One region of the Spongiibacter tropicus DSM 19543 genome, then DNA from elsewhere that is predicted to be linked to it. Evidence: riboswitches for the same ligand, from Rfam matches in the RefSeq annotation. Region 1 holds a riboswitch; the other holds the start of a gene.
The links. A riboswitch is a leader RNA that binds a small molecule or an ion and turns the genes downstream of it on or off. The one in region 1 is predicted to bind cobalamin.

Region 1 (7,672 bases):
GCCGGTTGGGGCCGATTTCCGCCAATGCAGCAAAGCCCAAAATACTGGCGACTTGGACAAAGCCAAATACCCACAGTGCCCGGTTAATTCCCAGGCGAATCATGATGACACCGCCAACCAGACCGCCAATGATGGCCGCCGTCAGCGAGGCGGTTTTGGCGATGGTGCCAATCTCGGTCAGGCTGAAACCAATATCCAGATAAAACGGCGATGACAGCGCCGTGGCCATGTTGTCGCCGAGTTTGTAGAGAAACAGGAACGACAGCAGCAACAGGGCACTGCCCAAGCCGCGGCGCAATACAAACTCCCGGAACGGCTCAACGACGGCCGCCCGCAAAGTCAGCGGCGCAACACTGGCATCAGAGGCCTCGCTGACCCACAGCGTCATGGCAACGCCGATTGCCATAAAGCCGGCCATCACCATAAACACCGTGCTCCAGGGCAGGTAATCGCCCATGATGACGCCCAGCGAACCGGGCACCAAGCCAGCCAGTCGGTAGGCCTGCACGTGTATGGCATTGCCCAGACCGAGTTCTTCATCTTTCAGCAATTCGCGACGATAGGCATCCAGCACCACATCCTGACTGGCGCCGAAAAACGCCACGCCCGCCGCCACATAGGCCACCAAGCCCACTGACACTTTGGGATCAATAAATCCCAGTGCCGCCATCGACAGCATCAGTGCGATTTGAGTAATCAGCATCCAGCCACGGCGACGCCCCAGAAAAGGCGGCACGTAGCGGTCCATTAACGGCGCCCAGATAAACTTCCAGTTGTAGGGAAAACCCACCAGGGCAAACAGACCGATTTCCGTCAGCCCGACGCCCTCACTGCGCAGCCAGGCAGGCACCAACTGAATAAGGAAATAGAGTGGTAGCCCCGAGGCGATTCCCGTCAATACACAGATAAACATCTGCCGGGTGAAAATCGCTTTATGCCAGGGCTGTTCTGCCAGTGGCGTGTCGGCATCGCTCATCCGACGACCTCCGCGTAAAGGAACAAAGACAACAGTAAGGCCTTAATCACGGAAGTTATTAAACTGTAGTGGCTGTTCAAGATCCGCCTCACGGAGCATAGCCATGACCTGCTGAAGGTCATCACGCTTTTTGCCGGTCACCCGTACTTGATCGCCCTGAATCTGCGTTTGTACTTTAATCTTGGTGTCTTTAATCAGCTTGACGATTTTTCTCGCCAGATCACCTTCCAGTCCGGTTTTCATGGTGATGCGCTGCTTCACCTGCTTGCCAGAGGTTTCCACCTTGTCGAGCTCCATGGCCTTGGGATCGATTTTGTTCTTGATCAGATTGCTGCGCAGCATGTCTTCCATCTGAGTCAGCTGAAACTCGGCATCTGCGTAGATGACGGCATTGAGGCCATCTCGTTCGAACTTGGCATCGACGCCCTTGAAGTCAAAGCGCGTTTCGATCACACGGTTGGACTGATCCAAAGCATTAGTAAACGTGTGCAAATCCACTTCAGAAACAATATCAAATGAGGGCATCGGGTCGTTCCTTAACAATTCTAGCGGGCCAAGTGTAGCAAGCACCGACGCAAGTCAACAGCATCGGACATTGCCGCAGCGCAGGCCTATCCCGTAAGCTGCGCCCATGCATACACACGAGCTTCACTGGTCTATTCTCGGTGCAGGTGCTATCGGCACGCTGTGGGCTTCTTATGCCTTCAAACAAGGCCGCAGCGCCGCTTTATTGCTGCGCGATAACGCCCGACTGGAAGACTATCGGCGGGCGCGGGGTATTCTCGCTACCCTCGGCGGCAGCGCCGAACTGCTGCCGCTGCCAGCGCAGTCCTGCGAGGAAGACGGCGCCCCCATCGACCACTTGTTGCTGACCACCAAAGCCCCGGACAGTCTTAAAGCACTGAGCCGAATCGACCGTCGTCTCAGCAGAGGCGCAACCGTGGTGCTATTGCAAAATGGCCTTGGCGTGCGCGAAGAATTGCTGGAAAGGCGACCCGATCTGCATTGCTACCAAGCAGTGACCACCGAAGGCGCCTATCGCCCGGCCCCCTTCCAAGTGGTTCACGCCGGTCGCGGCCAGACCTTACTGGGCGGCGGGCCGAATGCCGATTTGCTCGCCAACAGTCTCAGTGTCGGGCCACTGGATGTCAGCGCGACCGAAGACATTGACGCCGCACTCTGGCGCAAGCTGGCGGTCAACTGCGCGATCAACCCCCTTACCGCGCTTTATCGCTGTCGTAACGGCGAGCTACTGGACAACCCGCTGGCACTCCAGCAATTACACCAGGTTATCGACGAAATACTCGAACTGGGCGAATACATGGGCCAGCCCGCGCGCTTCGACGGACTGCGTGAGCAAGTGCTCGCCGTCGTCAGAGGAACCGCGCTGAATCGCTCGTCTATGCTGCAGGATATTGAAAATGGGCGCCCCAGCGAAATTGACTATATTACCGGCTACCTTTGCCGCTATGCGTCAGACGTGGGCCTGACACTGGACACCAACCAACAGCTTCTGGAACAGGTTCGCGCACTGTCGTAAATCCGCTTGCCATGCGCGCTGCAGCGCCGTTTTAATACGGTGAACAGCAAATCAAACCTGCCTGCGATGCTGCGGGCCGCCATGCGAGTCCCAGATATGACGCTGACAGCCCTGCAAGCGTACAACATAGAAAAAGCCATTGCGGCGGGCCGACAGATCGAGGCCATCAAACAGTACCGCCAGGCCACGCACTGTGACCTGGCCGAGGCAAAAGCCGCCATTGATCGCATCAGCAATGAATTGCGCGAGCAAAAGCCCTGGCTGTTTAAACACACGGCACCACCTGAACCGAAGGGCATCCGCAAGTCGGTCATCAATGTCAAAGCATTCGCCTTGTTTATGCTGGTCGATGCCGTGATTTTCGCCGGTGTGATTTACTACTTTTTTCTTCGCGACACGCCATCGTCGCAGCGAGACAGCACCGCCGTTACCAATGCGCTTGAGACCACCTCCGCACATGCCAAGCCCAAACGCTTGAAGCTGTCGGGCAAGATCGATACCGGCAGCTTTTCCGTAACGCTCGCTGACGGCGAGCGCTTTGAATCGCTGTATCTCGACAAAATTGCCGACCGCCATTACATCCGGCGCAAAGGCAGCTCGGCAAGCCGCCAGTATGATGACAGCCTGCTGGAGCGCAAAATTAAAACGGCCCGAAGCCAACAGGCTGCCACAAGGACACCGCCAGAGGGCACGAGCACCCTCTCAATCCCTCGCGATACCGACGCCCCCGTCATCGACGGCATTCTGGAAGCGGATGCATGGCGCGACGCGCTTCGCCTGACTAGCGATGACGGCAGCCAAACCACACTGTATGCCAAGGTTGTCGGCGACTGGTTATTTATCGCCTGCGACGCCACCGCTGAACGGACGGCCAGTGGCTATGACCAACTGCGCGTGTATCTCCACATGGGCCTGTTCGACACACTGGTCAACGAGAGGATTCATATCGGCCGTGGCCCCGGGATAACCAGCATTCGACAAACTCGCTTTCACTGGCAGGGCGAACCACCCAGCAGCGACAAGGAGCGCTGGAAAAAATACGCCATCAGCGACTGGGGACTCTATCAATACGCCCAAGGTAGCTCATCAATGTACAGCGGCCACCGCCAGTATGAAGCCGCCATCCATCTCGGCGAAGCAGCACTGCACGCCAACACGCCCTTCCCCCTCTATACAGAGCTTGAAACAGATCCTTTGCGCGACACCAACGGCAAATTTGTCGAGCGACAGTACCTCGGCAGTTTCGGCAGCGATGCCCAGCCGCTATGGTTATATTTCAACTAGTACTCCCTCAACCACAAGGCTTGGGTCAACAAGCGTCGGCCATCGCAATTTGACAAGCCTTGTCGCCCGGCATACAGTTGCGCCGCCTGAAACAGGTGCCCTGAAGCGTGTCACGCTCAAGGGTTAAACGGGAAGTTCGGTGAGTCGACCTCGACAAGACCGACGCTGCCCCCGCAACGGTAATCACCCCATGGTGAGAGCCCGGAACCGGCCTGATCAGTTGTTTACCCGATGTAGCGGAGGGCTTCATCAGTGGTCATATATTCGTATATCACCTCTATCCCTCCCTCATTGCTGACGTTCACAAGCTTTGAGGTTTATCATGAAACTCGCAAAACTCGCTATTGGCGGCTGCCTGCCGCTGTTTATTAGTCTCGCCCATGCCGGTTCACCGGAAATGGAAACTACGGTTGTCACCGCCACTCGGATTGAGCAAAGCCTGGCCGAAGTATTGGCGCCGGTCAGTGTCTTCGAGCGCGCTGACATTGAACGCATCGCACCGCTAGACCTGCAGGAACTGCTGTCCCGCGCAACGGGTGTCAGCATGCTGCGCAATGGTGGTCGCGGCTCTGCCACCAGTCTGTTCTTGCGCGGCAACAACAGTAATCACACGCTAGTGCTAGTCGACGGCGTGCGTGTCAGCTCAGCTACCAGCGGCAGCCCGGCATTGACCAACCTTCCCCCGGAGCTGATTGAGCGAGTGGAAATTGTGCGCGGCCCCCGCTCGGTGCTTTACGGTTCCGAAGCCATTGGCGGCGTGGTCAACATTATCACCAAGAAGTTTCATGATACCGATGGCGTGAAGCCCTTCGTCCAGATGAGCGCGGGGTCGAACAACACCTTGAAAGCACTGGCGGCACTGAACGGCGGCAATGCCGACACGCAGTTCAGCTTGAGCCTGCTGCATGACGAAACCGATGGTGTCGACAATACCACCAGCACCGCGGGCCGCCATGGCGATGACGACGCCTTTGAACAGCAAGCCCTAAACTTCAGCCTGGTTCATCGCATCAACGAGCGTGCAAACCTCTATGCGATGTATCAGCAGAGTGATTCGGAAAACGACTACGATGCGAACTGCTATGACAACGCCTGGAATACTGTCGAGTGCGCACCCTATGGTGACAACTCCGTCAGCGTCGGCAGTCTGCGTGGCGAGTTCCTGCTTACCGATAACTGGAAACTCACCCTCAGCGCAGGCCGCTCAGGGGATGAAAGTGAAACCGAGTATCGCTACGTAGATCCTGCCGCTCCGCGTGGTGACATTTTTAAAACCACCCGCAAGCAAGGCGGTATTCAAAACGACTTCACGCTGGGCAAAGCCTATACCCTGACCCTCGGCGGCGAATACTTCAGCGACAAAGTGAAAAGCACGCAAAATTATGATCAAGGTGAACGCGATGCCAGCGCGGGTTACCTGCAATGGCAGGCCGACCACGGCTTGATTGATTATGTGCTGGGCTGGCGCCACGACAACAATGAGCAGTTCGGCAGCCACAACACCCGCAATGCGGCAGCAGGCATCGACCTGACTGAGTCAATAAAAATGGTCTTGTCGTATGGCGAAGGTTTTAACGCCCCGACGTTCAATGACCTTTACTACCCAGGCTACGGTAACCCCGACCTTGAGCCCGAGCACTCAAAAAACCGTGAAGTCGAGATTCGCGGCCAGCAATCATGGGGACGCTGGAGCTTGAACTATTTCACCAATGATGTCGAAAAACTGATCGCGTACAATCCAATCACTTTTGGTCCGGATCAGATTAATTCTGCGCGCATCAAGGGTGTAGAAGCCAGTGTTTCCACCGTGATTGCCCTGTGGCATATCGATGCGAATATCACGCTGCTGGATACCGAAGATCGCGACCTCGGCAAGGAGCTGCGCCGCCGCCCCGACCGCCAGGCCAACATCAATGTTGATCGCGAATGGGATCGCTGGGGCGTCAATGCCAGCCTGAGACTGGTGGGAAGCCGCTATGAAGATGCCGCCAACAACGATGAACTGAGTGGCTATGGCCTGCTGGATGCTGGCATTTCCTATCGTCTGCGCGAGGATCTCAGCCTGAAGTTTGCCGTGAAGAACGCCCTCGACAAGGAGTACATCAGTGCGCGTGGCGGAAGTCTTGGCGACTACCAGTCTGTCGGACGCGAGGCGCTGCTGAGTATCACCTATAATCCCTGAGCACCAACAGGAGCCCACATACGATGACGGATGAAGAACAGCGCCACCGCGAGCGGATGGCCAAGAAAAAAGCACTGATTGATGCCCGCGTTGCCAAGGCAACCGAAGAGCGCGGAGTACTGATCGTACTCAGCGGTCCCGGCAAAGGTAAATCCAGTTCGGGTTTCGGCACAGTCATTCGCTGTATTGGTCACGGCTATAAAGCAGCGGTAGTGCAGTTCATCAAGGGTACCTGGGACTGCGGAGAGCGGAATTTTCTCCAGCAGTTCTGCCCCGACACCCCGTTCATCGTAATGGGCTCCGGCTTCACCTGGGAAACCCAAAGCAAGGCGCGGGACCGCGAAGCGGCACAACAAGCCTGGCAAAAGACAAAGGCGCTTTTAAAAGATGAAAGCCTGCATCTGCTTTTGCTGGATGAGCTGACCTATATGCTCAAGTACGGCTATATCGATGCCGATGAGGTCTATGACGCTCTCAAACAGCGCCCGCCGGAAATGAGTGTAATCATTACCGGCCGTGGCGCGCCGCCAGCCCTCAAGGAACTGGCAGATACTGTGTCGATGATTGACGACAAAAAGCACGCTTTCCGCGACGGCGTGAAAGCCCGTAAGGGCGTCGACTGGTGACACGGTTTGTACTGGCGGCAATCGTCGCCTGCTGTTTTCCCCTGCTCGGCTATGCCGACGCGACTTGCGTGCAGGACGACCGGGACAAAACCCTTTGCCTGGAGAAATCCGCCAGCCGGATTATTGCCCTGTCACCGGGGGCAACGGAGCTGGTCTATGCTGCCGGTGCAGGCGATCATCTCATTGCCGCCGTCACCTTCAGCGATTATCCCGACGCGGCTCAGAAACTCCCTCGCGTAGGCAGCTACAACCGCTTCGACCTGGAAGCCATTCTCAGTCTGAAGCCCGACTTATTGATTGGCTGGCACAGCGGCAACCCGGTCGAACAGTTAGCCCAACTGGAATCGCTGGGGCTGACGGTGTACTACAGTGAACTGCGCGGATTTGCCGATGTTGCCAGCACGCTGCGGCGTCTCGGGAAACTCGCAGCGACGGAAGCAATCGCCGAGACCGCCGCCAGCGAGTTTGAGAACGGGATCGACGAGCTGCGCAACCGTTATTCCAGCGCCAAGCCCGTGCGAGTCTTCCAGCAGATATGGGAGAATCCGCTGATGACCGTCAACGATGAACACCTGATCAGCGAAGCAACGCGCCTGTGTGGCGGGGTGAACGTGTTTGGCGCATTGCCCCGACTGGCCGCGCGCATTGACCATGAGGCCGTATTGGCCGCCGACCCTGAAGCCATCATAGCCGGTGGCATGGGCGAGGAAAATCGAGACTGGCTCGACGCCTGGCTGCCCTATTCCGGTCTGATTGCAGTACAGCGGAACAACCTGTTCTTTGTGCCGCCATCGACGCTGCAACGACCCACTCCCCGCCTGCTGGAAGGCACGCGCCTGCTTTGTCAGCACTTGGAGACCGCCCGTGCGCGGCGCTGAACGCGCCGCTCCACGACTGATGCCGACGCTCTTACTGCTCGGCCTGTTTGCCTGCGCCGCGATGGGGCTGAGCATTGCCACCGGCAGCCTGCACATTAACCTCGCTCAGTTGCTGGCGGTCTTGTTAGGCGATGGCGAACCCCTGCACCGAACGCTGATTTTCGAATTACGCCTGCCGCGCAGCCT
Region 2 (7,672 bases), on a different contig from region 1:
ATGAAGGCTGCCCGATACTGACCACTGATCCATGTCGATCAGACGGGCTTCCGCGGTCGGCGGCGTATGGAGTTCACGCTGGCGGACATAAACTTCAGCGGCCGCCAGTGCCTGTCCCAGGGTGATGTTGCGGATGTGCTCGCCGTTGTCGGCGAACATTCCCTGCCACTGGCCGTCGCGGTTCTGCAGTAGATAGGCAGGGCGCCCCGCCACGCTGCTCAGCTTGAGCTGCTGCAATGCTTCGGGCGAGCTGCGGTCGAGCAAGGCCCGAGGCCCGGCGGTAATGGTGTCGGCATCCAGCGGCGGCAGCGCCGCCAGACGCTCCGCTTGGCTCAGTGACGGGAAGCCCACGTACATCATCACCACACCACTGAAAAACCACATGGCGAACAGCAGGCACAGGGCCACGCCAGTCCAGCGGTGAAGCAGATACAGCCAGCGTTTCAGCTTCATTCGAACGCGCGGCCTCTTTCTGGCCGCGGTGACTTAGAAGTCATAGCGCAGTTCCAGCTCAGCGCTGCGGCCGTCGGCCAGAATCCACTGCTCGCCATAGGGGGCCAGCACATAGTCGGCGGTGTCGCTCAGGTTCTTGCCGCGCAGGCTCAGCCGGAGCTCGTCACTGAGCTGCCATTGCAGGCTGGCGTCGTAAACCACGTAGTCGGGGAGCTTGTTGGTGTTGGCATAATCCGCGTAGCGTTCGCTGACATAACGGCTGCCCAGTGAGGCGGTCCAGTGCGGGAGGAACTGCCAGCTTACCCACAGGTTGGCGGTTTTCTCGGGAACATTGCGTGGAGTTTTACCGCTGTAGTCGTTGGTGCCGCTGCGGTATTCCTCATACTGGGGATCGGTGATCGCGAGGTTGAAATCCACCGAGACAACATCCAGCGGCAGCCAGAACAGTTCCAGCTCGACGCCTCGAGAACTCTGCTCGCCAATCTGGCGCTGGACCCCGCCGGGGTCGCTGCTGAGAAGATCGGTCTTCACAATATCGTAAACCGCCAGGCTGACTTGCAGGCGTTCGTTCAGCAGATTCTGCTTGATCCCGGCTTCCCACTGCGTGCCCTCCGCGAGGTCGAGGCTGGGGTTACTGGCAGAGAGCAGAGACTGTATTGCATCCACGGCCTTGCTGTACTGCAGATAAAGGCTGGTGGCCTCCGAGGCTTGGAATACCGCGCCAAGACGCCAGCTGTTGCCGGACAGCTCGTCATCAATGTGGCTCTCCGGTTGACCATTGCTGCGTGCGAGGTCGTCGCGGCTATAGTCGATACGGTCGTGCCGGAGGCCAGCGACCAGCAGCCATTCGGGTGTGATCTCCAGTACGTTGTCGATAAACAGTGAGGTGACATCTGTTTCGGAGTCAAAGTCGCGGGTGGTGGCGCTGCCCACATTGTCTTGCCAACGTCCCGGCGCAGGATTGTTCAGATCGACACTGGAGTTGCCGGTGTAAGGCGAGTTGTTGATATGGCTGAAACGGATGTCGTTCAGTTCTATCCCGATATTCAGGCGGTTCTGCATGCCCGCCATGTCAGTCTTCCAGAGCAGGTCGCTGCGGTGGCCGAGCTGTTCCTGTTCATGGAGAATTTCGAGGTAGGAACCACGGTCTACCTGTCCCGTGGTGTCGTTGTAGCGATAGCTTTCCACATTGCGCCAGTGGCGTTCGGCTGTGAGGTAGTAAGTGTCGCTGCGCCACGACAGGTTCTCACTGAGCTGCCATTCCGTATGCAGGCGCGGCCACAGGTCTTCGTACTCAACCAGGCCATCGGCGACGTTGTAGTTATTGCGACGCAGGCTGTCGCGGATTTTTCCGTCGACCAGTGGTGTGCCCCAGTAGGGCGCGGATTCGGTATTGGCGTAGTCGATGCTCAGTGTGGCCGAGAAATCCTCCCTGGGCCGGTACAGCAGTGAGCCGGCAATCGCCTGACGCTCGGCATCAGCGCGGTCGACATACCCCTCGGTTTGGTGATGTACCAGGTCGACGCGGTAAGCCAGTTCCGGGCTCAGTTCACCGCCGGCACCATAGGCATAACGCTGCAGGCCAAAGCTGCCCAGCGTGACCGCGACGCTATTGCGGGTTTCCCCAAACTGCGGCTTTTTGCTCACATAGTTCACGGTTGCGCCCACGGCGCCCACACCGTGAATCACCGAGCCAGGGCCGCGAAGTACTTCAATGCGTTCCACCGTCCAGGTGTCGGCAGGAAAACTCACCGTGCCCGAGCCGACATACAGGCGCGTGCCGTCGTAGGTGCTGACCACCGAGCTGTGGCCGTTAAAGCCGCGCACCGAGGTGGCGCTGCTGCCGTTGCCGGGACTGGCGCTGGAGGAAAAGCCCGCCGCGCGGGTGACTGCCATCATGCTGGAATCGTCACCGCGCAGCGCGATAGCTTCCTTGCTGATGACCGACACACTGGCGGGAATGTCCTGGGCGGACAGGCCGAGCCGTGAGCCTGCGGTGTTTTCTTCATCCAGTGCCAGTCCCTGTGACGACAGGCTGGTAGCGCGAACATCCACGTATTCCAGCTGCTGGTGCCCTGCCCATAGCGGGAGGCTGAGAATGCTTGATGCGAAAGCCAGCACCAGTGGGGCGCTACGGGGAGAAATGTCCTTTTTCATGGTGTTTCCTCAAACGGTTCGTTAGGCCGAGAGGAAAGGGAAAGGACGCCGGCAATGATGACATTGCCTATTCCGGCGCGATCGAAAGCCCTCCGCTTGATCTCGGCAGACAACAGTTGCGAACGTATGAGGGAGGAACAATCCGTCGTGGATTGCGTGATCAACGAGGTAGGAACCTGCGTGAAGCCCTCCGCTTCATCGGTACAGCACTGCATGCATGGCAAAGCACAAGGCTTCGCCATCAGGCCGGTATCGGGCTTCTGTGAACCTCTCGAATGAGAGCAGTTACCGTTGCGGGGGCAGCGGTGGCTTTGTCTGCGGCGGCCAAATCATTGCCGCGACGCACCACACTTCCCGTTTACCCTGCTCCAGACACTCCGGGCGAAGGAGAGTCGAGCAGGCACCTGATGCAGGGCGGGATCATATAGAAAGGCCTTTGGGGGCGCAAATTCAGTGAGAAAACAGATAAATGTAGAAATAAAAAAGCCGACCCTGTTGGATCGGCTTTCTTGAATAATGGTGCCCAGGAGAGGACTTGAACCTCCACGGCCGTGAAGCCACTAGCACCTGAAGCTAGCGTGTCTACCAATTTCACCACCTGGGCACAGGAGGTAAAACACGACGTGCGTCGTTGAGGCGCGCAATTTACTGATGCCACGCCTTTTTGTCAACGGTTTGCGTTACACTGGCTGCAAAATTTTTACTGTCATCCAAAAGGACGCATTTCTGCATGCCAAAAGGCCCCAACAAGCATTCTGATCCCCACGCTGCCCGTGAAGCCGAGCGCTACGACAACCCGGTACCCAGCCGGGAATATATTCTGGACGTCTTGCAGGGTGCCGAGCAGGGCATGAGTGCGGCGGCGATTCGCCGCGCCCTGGGGATTGAGGGTGAGGAGCAGCAGGAGGGCCTGCGCCGTCGTCTCAAAGCGATGCTGCGCGATGGCCAGCTCATTGAAGGGCGCCGTGGCAAGCTGCAGGTGCCGGATCGCGGCGAGGCGCTTATCGGCCGGGTGCAGGGACATCGGGACGGTTACGGTTTTGTGCTGGTGGAGGACGGTGAAGACATCTATCTCCACAATCGGCAGATGCAGCAGTTGTTTGATGGCGATGTGGTGTCGGTTGAGGTCAGTGGCACCGACAGTCGCGGTCGACGTGAGGGCATTGTCATCGAGGTGCTGGAGCGCAATACCCGGCAACTGGTGGGCAAGCTGAAAGAGCAGCGCGGTCGCTGGTTGCTGGTTCCCGATAACAGCCGCATCCAGAACTGGGTGCAGCTGGACGATGACAGTGTGGTGAATGCCCGTGAGGGCGACTATGTGATGGCCGATATCACCCGTCAGCCGGGTTTGCGTCAGCAAGCGCAGGGACGGGTCACCGAGGTGCTGGGCGATCGCGCCACGGTGGGTGTGGCCACCGAGTTGGCATTGCGCAGCCACGAAATTCCCTTCGAGTGGCCTGATGAGGTTGAAGAGGAGGCGCGGCGCTTTGGCAGCGAGCCCGATGAAGAGGGCAAACTGAACCGAGTGGATTTGCGCAAGCTGCCGCTGGTGACCATCGACGGGGAAGATGCCCGGGACTTCGATGACGCGGTGTACTGCGAGAAAAAGCGCTTTGGTGGCTGGCGACTGTGGGTGGCCATTGCGGATGTTTCGCATTATGTGAAGATCGACTCGGCGCTGGATGCAGAGGCCCATAAGCGGGCGACCTCGGTGTATTTCCCCGACCGGGTGGTGCCGATGTTGCCGGAGGCACTGTCCAATGGTCTGTGCTCACTGAAGCCTAATGTGGAACGCCTCTGTATGGTCTGCGAGATGACCATCAGTAGCCGCGGTCGTTTGAGCGGTTATCAGTTCTATGAGGCGGTCATGCGTTCCCACGCACGGCTGACGTACAACCAAGTAGGGGCGATGCTCGGCGTTGAGGGGGCTGATCCGGCGAAAGACACCGGTGAGCACCGCGAACTGCTGCCCCAGCTGAAAGAGCTGCATAACCTCTACCGGGCCTTGCGCAAGGCCCGCGATCAGCGCGGGGCCATCGACTTTGAAACCGTTGAAACCCGCGTGGTGTTCGACGACGAAAAGCGCATCGACGAAATTGTGCCGGTACATCGCCACGATGCGCACAGAATGATAGAGGAGTGCATGCTGGTGGCGAATGTCGCCACGGCGCGCACACTTGAGCGCTCAGGTATTGAGGCGCTTTACCGCGTCCACAATGGTCCCAGTGATCAGAAGCTGGGTAACTTGCGAGAGTTTCTCGGGGAAATAGGTCTTGGCTTGAAAGGCGGCGAGCAGCCATCGCCCACAGATTATCAGGCATTGCTAGCCAGCTTGGGGGATCGCCCCGACGCGCAGATGATCCAGACCATGATGTTGCGCTCATTGAGTCAGGCGGTTTATCAGCCCGACAACGAGGGGCACTTCGGCCTGAACTACACGGGCTACACCCATTTCACCTCCCCCATTCGGCGCTACCCGGATTTGCTGGTGCACCGCGCCTTGCGCTACCTGCTGCGCAGCGGCGGCGGAGATGCGCCCAAATGCTTCCGTCCGGTGAAAGGGGCGAAGAAGCTGCCTCGCAAGGTGATTTACCCCTACGATATGACCGCCCTGCTGACCTTGGGTGAACACTGCTCGATGGCTGAGCGCCGGGCAGATGATGCCAGCCGCGATGTCATGGCCTTCCTTAAATGCGAATTCCTTCAGGAGCATGTGGGCAGCGAGTTCGATGGCCTGATTGCCGCAGTCACTGGCTTCGGTCTGTTTGTGGAGTTGGGTGACTTATATATTGAAGGCTTGGTGCATATCTCCACCCTGCCGCAGGATTACTATCAGTTTGATCAGGCCCACCAGCGCCTTGTGGGTGAGCGCAGTCGGCGTGTGTACCAGTTGGGTGACAGCCTGCGGGTGCAGGTGCTGAGTGTGAACCTGGATGACCGCAAGATTGATCTCGGCTTGGCCAGCGGCAGTGATAAGCGCCGCAAGCCGGGTTCCGTGCGCGAAGCGCTGGCGCGGGGCGAGCTGCCAGGCATGAAAAAAGCCGATAGTCCAAAGAAAGGCGGTCGAAAAACCGGCGGGACGGGTAAGAAAGACGGTAAGTCCTCGCGCTCGGCCAGTGCCAATAAAAAGCGCCGTCGCCGCTGAGATGATGTGGCCCGCCGCGTTCGCCAGCGGGCTTGATAATACGGAAGCAAAGAGTGAAAGAAACGATTTTTGGTCTGCATGCGGTGCAGACCGCGCTTCAGCGACGCCCCGAAAGCGTTGAATCGCTGATGGTTATGGAAGGGCGCCGTGATAAGCGTCTGGCTGCGGTGCTGGCGCTGGCCGAGCAGCGGGGTATCCCGGTGCGAGAGTGCCACCGCAAGGAGCTGGATGACCGGGTTGATGGCCGCCATCAGGGTGTTATTGCGTTAGCAGAAGCGCCGCGTCAGTTGGGTGAAAAAGCCCTGCCGGAGCTTGTCGCTGCGGCAGGGAAAGATGCTCTGCTGCTGGTGCTGGATGGTGTGACCGATCCTCACAACCTCGGAGCTTGTCTGCGCAGTGCCGATGCCGCGGGGGTGACCGCGGTGATTGCACCTCGCGATAACTCGGCCAGCTTGAATCCAACGGTGCGCAAGGTCGCTTGCGGTGCGGCTGAAGCCGTGCCCTTTATTCAGGTCACGAATCTGGCTCGCAGCCTGCGTCAGCTCCAAGAGGCTGGGGTATGGACTATCGGGCTGGCTGGCGAAGCAGAGCAGTCTTTGTACGAATGCGATCTGCGCGGGCCGGTGGCGTTGATCATGGGGGCTGAGGGTGCGGGCATGCGCCGCCTGACGCGCGAGTGCTGTGATTATCTGGCCAATTTGCCGATGGCTGGAGAAGTGAGCAGCCTGAACGTGTCGGTCGCGACCGGGGTCTGTTTGTTCGAGGCCGTGCGCCAGCGCCGCTGATCTGATTAAAAAATGCACGAATGGCTTGCATCCGGCGGGCCGCTTGCCTAAAATCCGCGCTCTTGTTTTAACGGTGAGCCCGCCTTTTGGCGAGTTTGCCCTCCTTGCCACACCTTAAAGGGTGGCTTAACCCGTAAGGAGCATACAATGCGTCACTACGAAATCGTGTTCCTGGTCCACCCGGATCAGAGCGAGCAAGTACCGGGTATGGTCGAGCGCTATACTCAGGCCATCGAAAAAGACGGCGGTAAAGTTCACCGTCTGGAAGACTGGGGCCGTCGTCAACTGGCTTACCCCATCAACAAAATCCACAAAGCTCACTATGTGCTGATCAACGCTGAAGCCAGCGCTGAAGCGATCGACGAGCTGACCACTAACTTCCGTTACAACGACGCCGTACTGCGTAACCTCATTATCCGCCAGGATGAAGCTGTGACTGAAGAGTCGCCGATCATGAAGGCAGAGAAAGAGAGCCGTGAGCGTCGCAGCCGCAGCGAGCAGCGCACCGAGCGCCGCGAAGAGCAGCAGCCCAAAGACAACGCTGAAGCAGCCGAAGAAACGGCTGAAAACAGCGCTGAATAATTGCGGATTGAGTGAGGAATTAGAAAATGGCACGTTTTTTCCGTCGTCGTAAGTTCTGCCGCTTTACTGCGGAAGGTGTTAAGCAGATCGATTACAAAGATCTGGACACCCTGAAAGCCTACATTTCAGAAACTGGCAAAATTGTTCCCAGCCGCATCACTGGAACCAATGCCAAGTACCAGCGCCAGCTGGCGACTGCCATCAAGCGCGCGCGCTTCCTGGCTCTGCTGCCGTACACCGACAGCCATAAATAAGCTGATCGCTTAGCCATGCGCCCCCTTGCAGAATTTATTATGAAAGGGCGCCTCCAAGCAGTTGCGGTCGCTGCTCTGGGGATTGGCACCTTGATGTTTGCCTGGGTGGGGGCTGCCGCTGCCGCTCTGGTAACCCTGAGAAAGGGACTGACCGAAGGCGCTTTTGTCGTGATGTGGGCGCTGCTGCCGGCCACCGCCGTATTGGTTTACGGCCAGGATGTTGGCCCGCTTTGCATGTTGCTGGTCACCGCCTTGGCGGCCTGGGTATTGCGCAATACGCGTTCTTGGGCCAATGC

Region 2: linked by a shared signal. The riboswitch ahead of G411_RS0106925 (TonB-dependent receptor) and the one ahead of G411_RS20355 (TonB-dependent receptor domain-containing protein) in region 1 are both predicted to bind cobalamin.

The regions. Positions count from the first base shown of each region.
Region 1 is NZ_ATUS01000002.1:164,515-172,186, forward strand. Features, by position in the region: gene G411_RS0112395 (AmpG family muropeptide MFS transporter) at 1-976, opposite strand, end outside; gene G411_RS0112400 (YajQ family cyclic di-GMP-binding protein) at 1,019-1,501, opposite strand; gene G411_RS0112405 (2-dehydropantoate 2-reductase) at 1,608-2,516, shown strand; gene G411_RS0112410 (hypothetical protein) at 2,613-3,800, shown strand; cobalamin riboswitch at 3,877-4,030, shown strand; gene G411_RS20355 (TonB-dependent receptor domain-containing protein) at 4,123-5,982, shown strand; gene cobO (cob(I)yrinic acid a,c-diamide adenosyltransferase) at 6,006-6,608, shown strand; gene G411_RS0112425 (cobalamin-binding protein) at 6,605-7,486, shown strand; gene G411_RS0112430 (FecCD family ABC transporter permease) at 7,473-7,672, shown strand, end outside.
Region 2 is NZ_ATUS01000001.1:1,466,602-1,474,273, reverse strand. Features, by position in the region: gene G411_RS19650 (PepSY domain-containing protein) at 1-453, opposite strand, end outside; gene G411_RS0106925 (TonB-dependent receptor) at 487-2,610, opposite strand; cobalamin riboswitch at 2,838-3,033, opposite strand; tRNA gene G411_RS0106920 (tRNA-Leu) at 3,128-3,214, opposite strand; gene rnr (ribonuclease R) at 3,341-5,755, shown strand; gene rlmB (23S rRNA (guanosine(2251)-2'-O)-methyltransferase RlmB) at 5,809-6,540, shown strand; gene rpsF (30S ribosomal protein S6) at 6,688-7,122, shown strand; gene rpsR (30S ribosomal protein S18) at 7,149-7,376, shown strand; gene G411_RS0106895 (hypothetical protein) at 7,416-7,672, shown strand, end outside.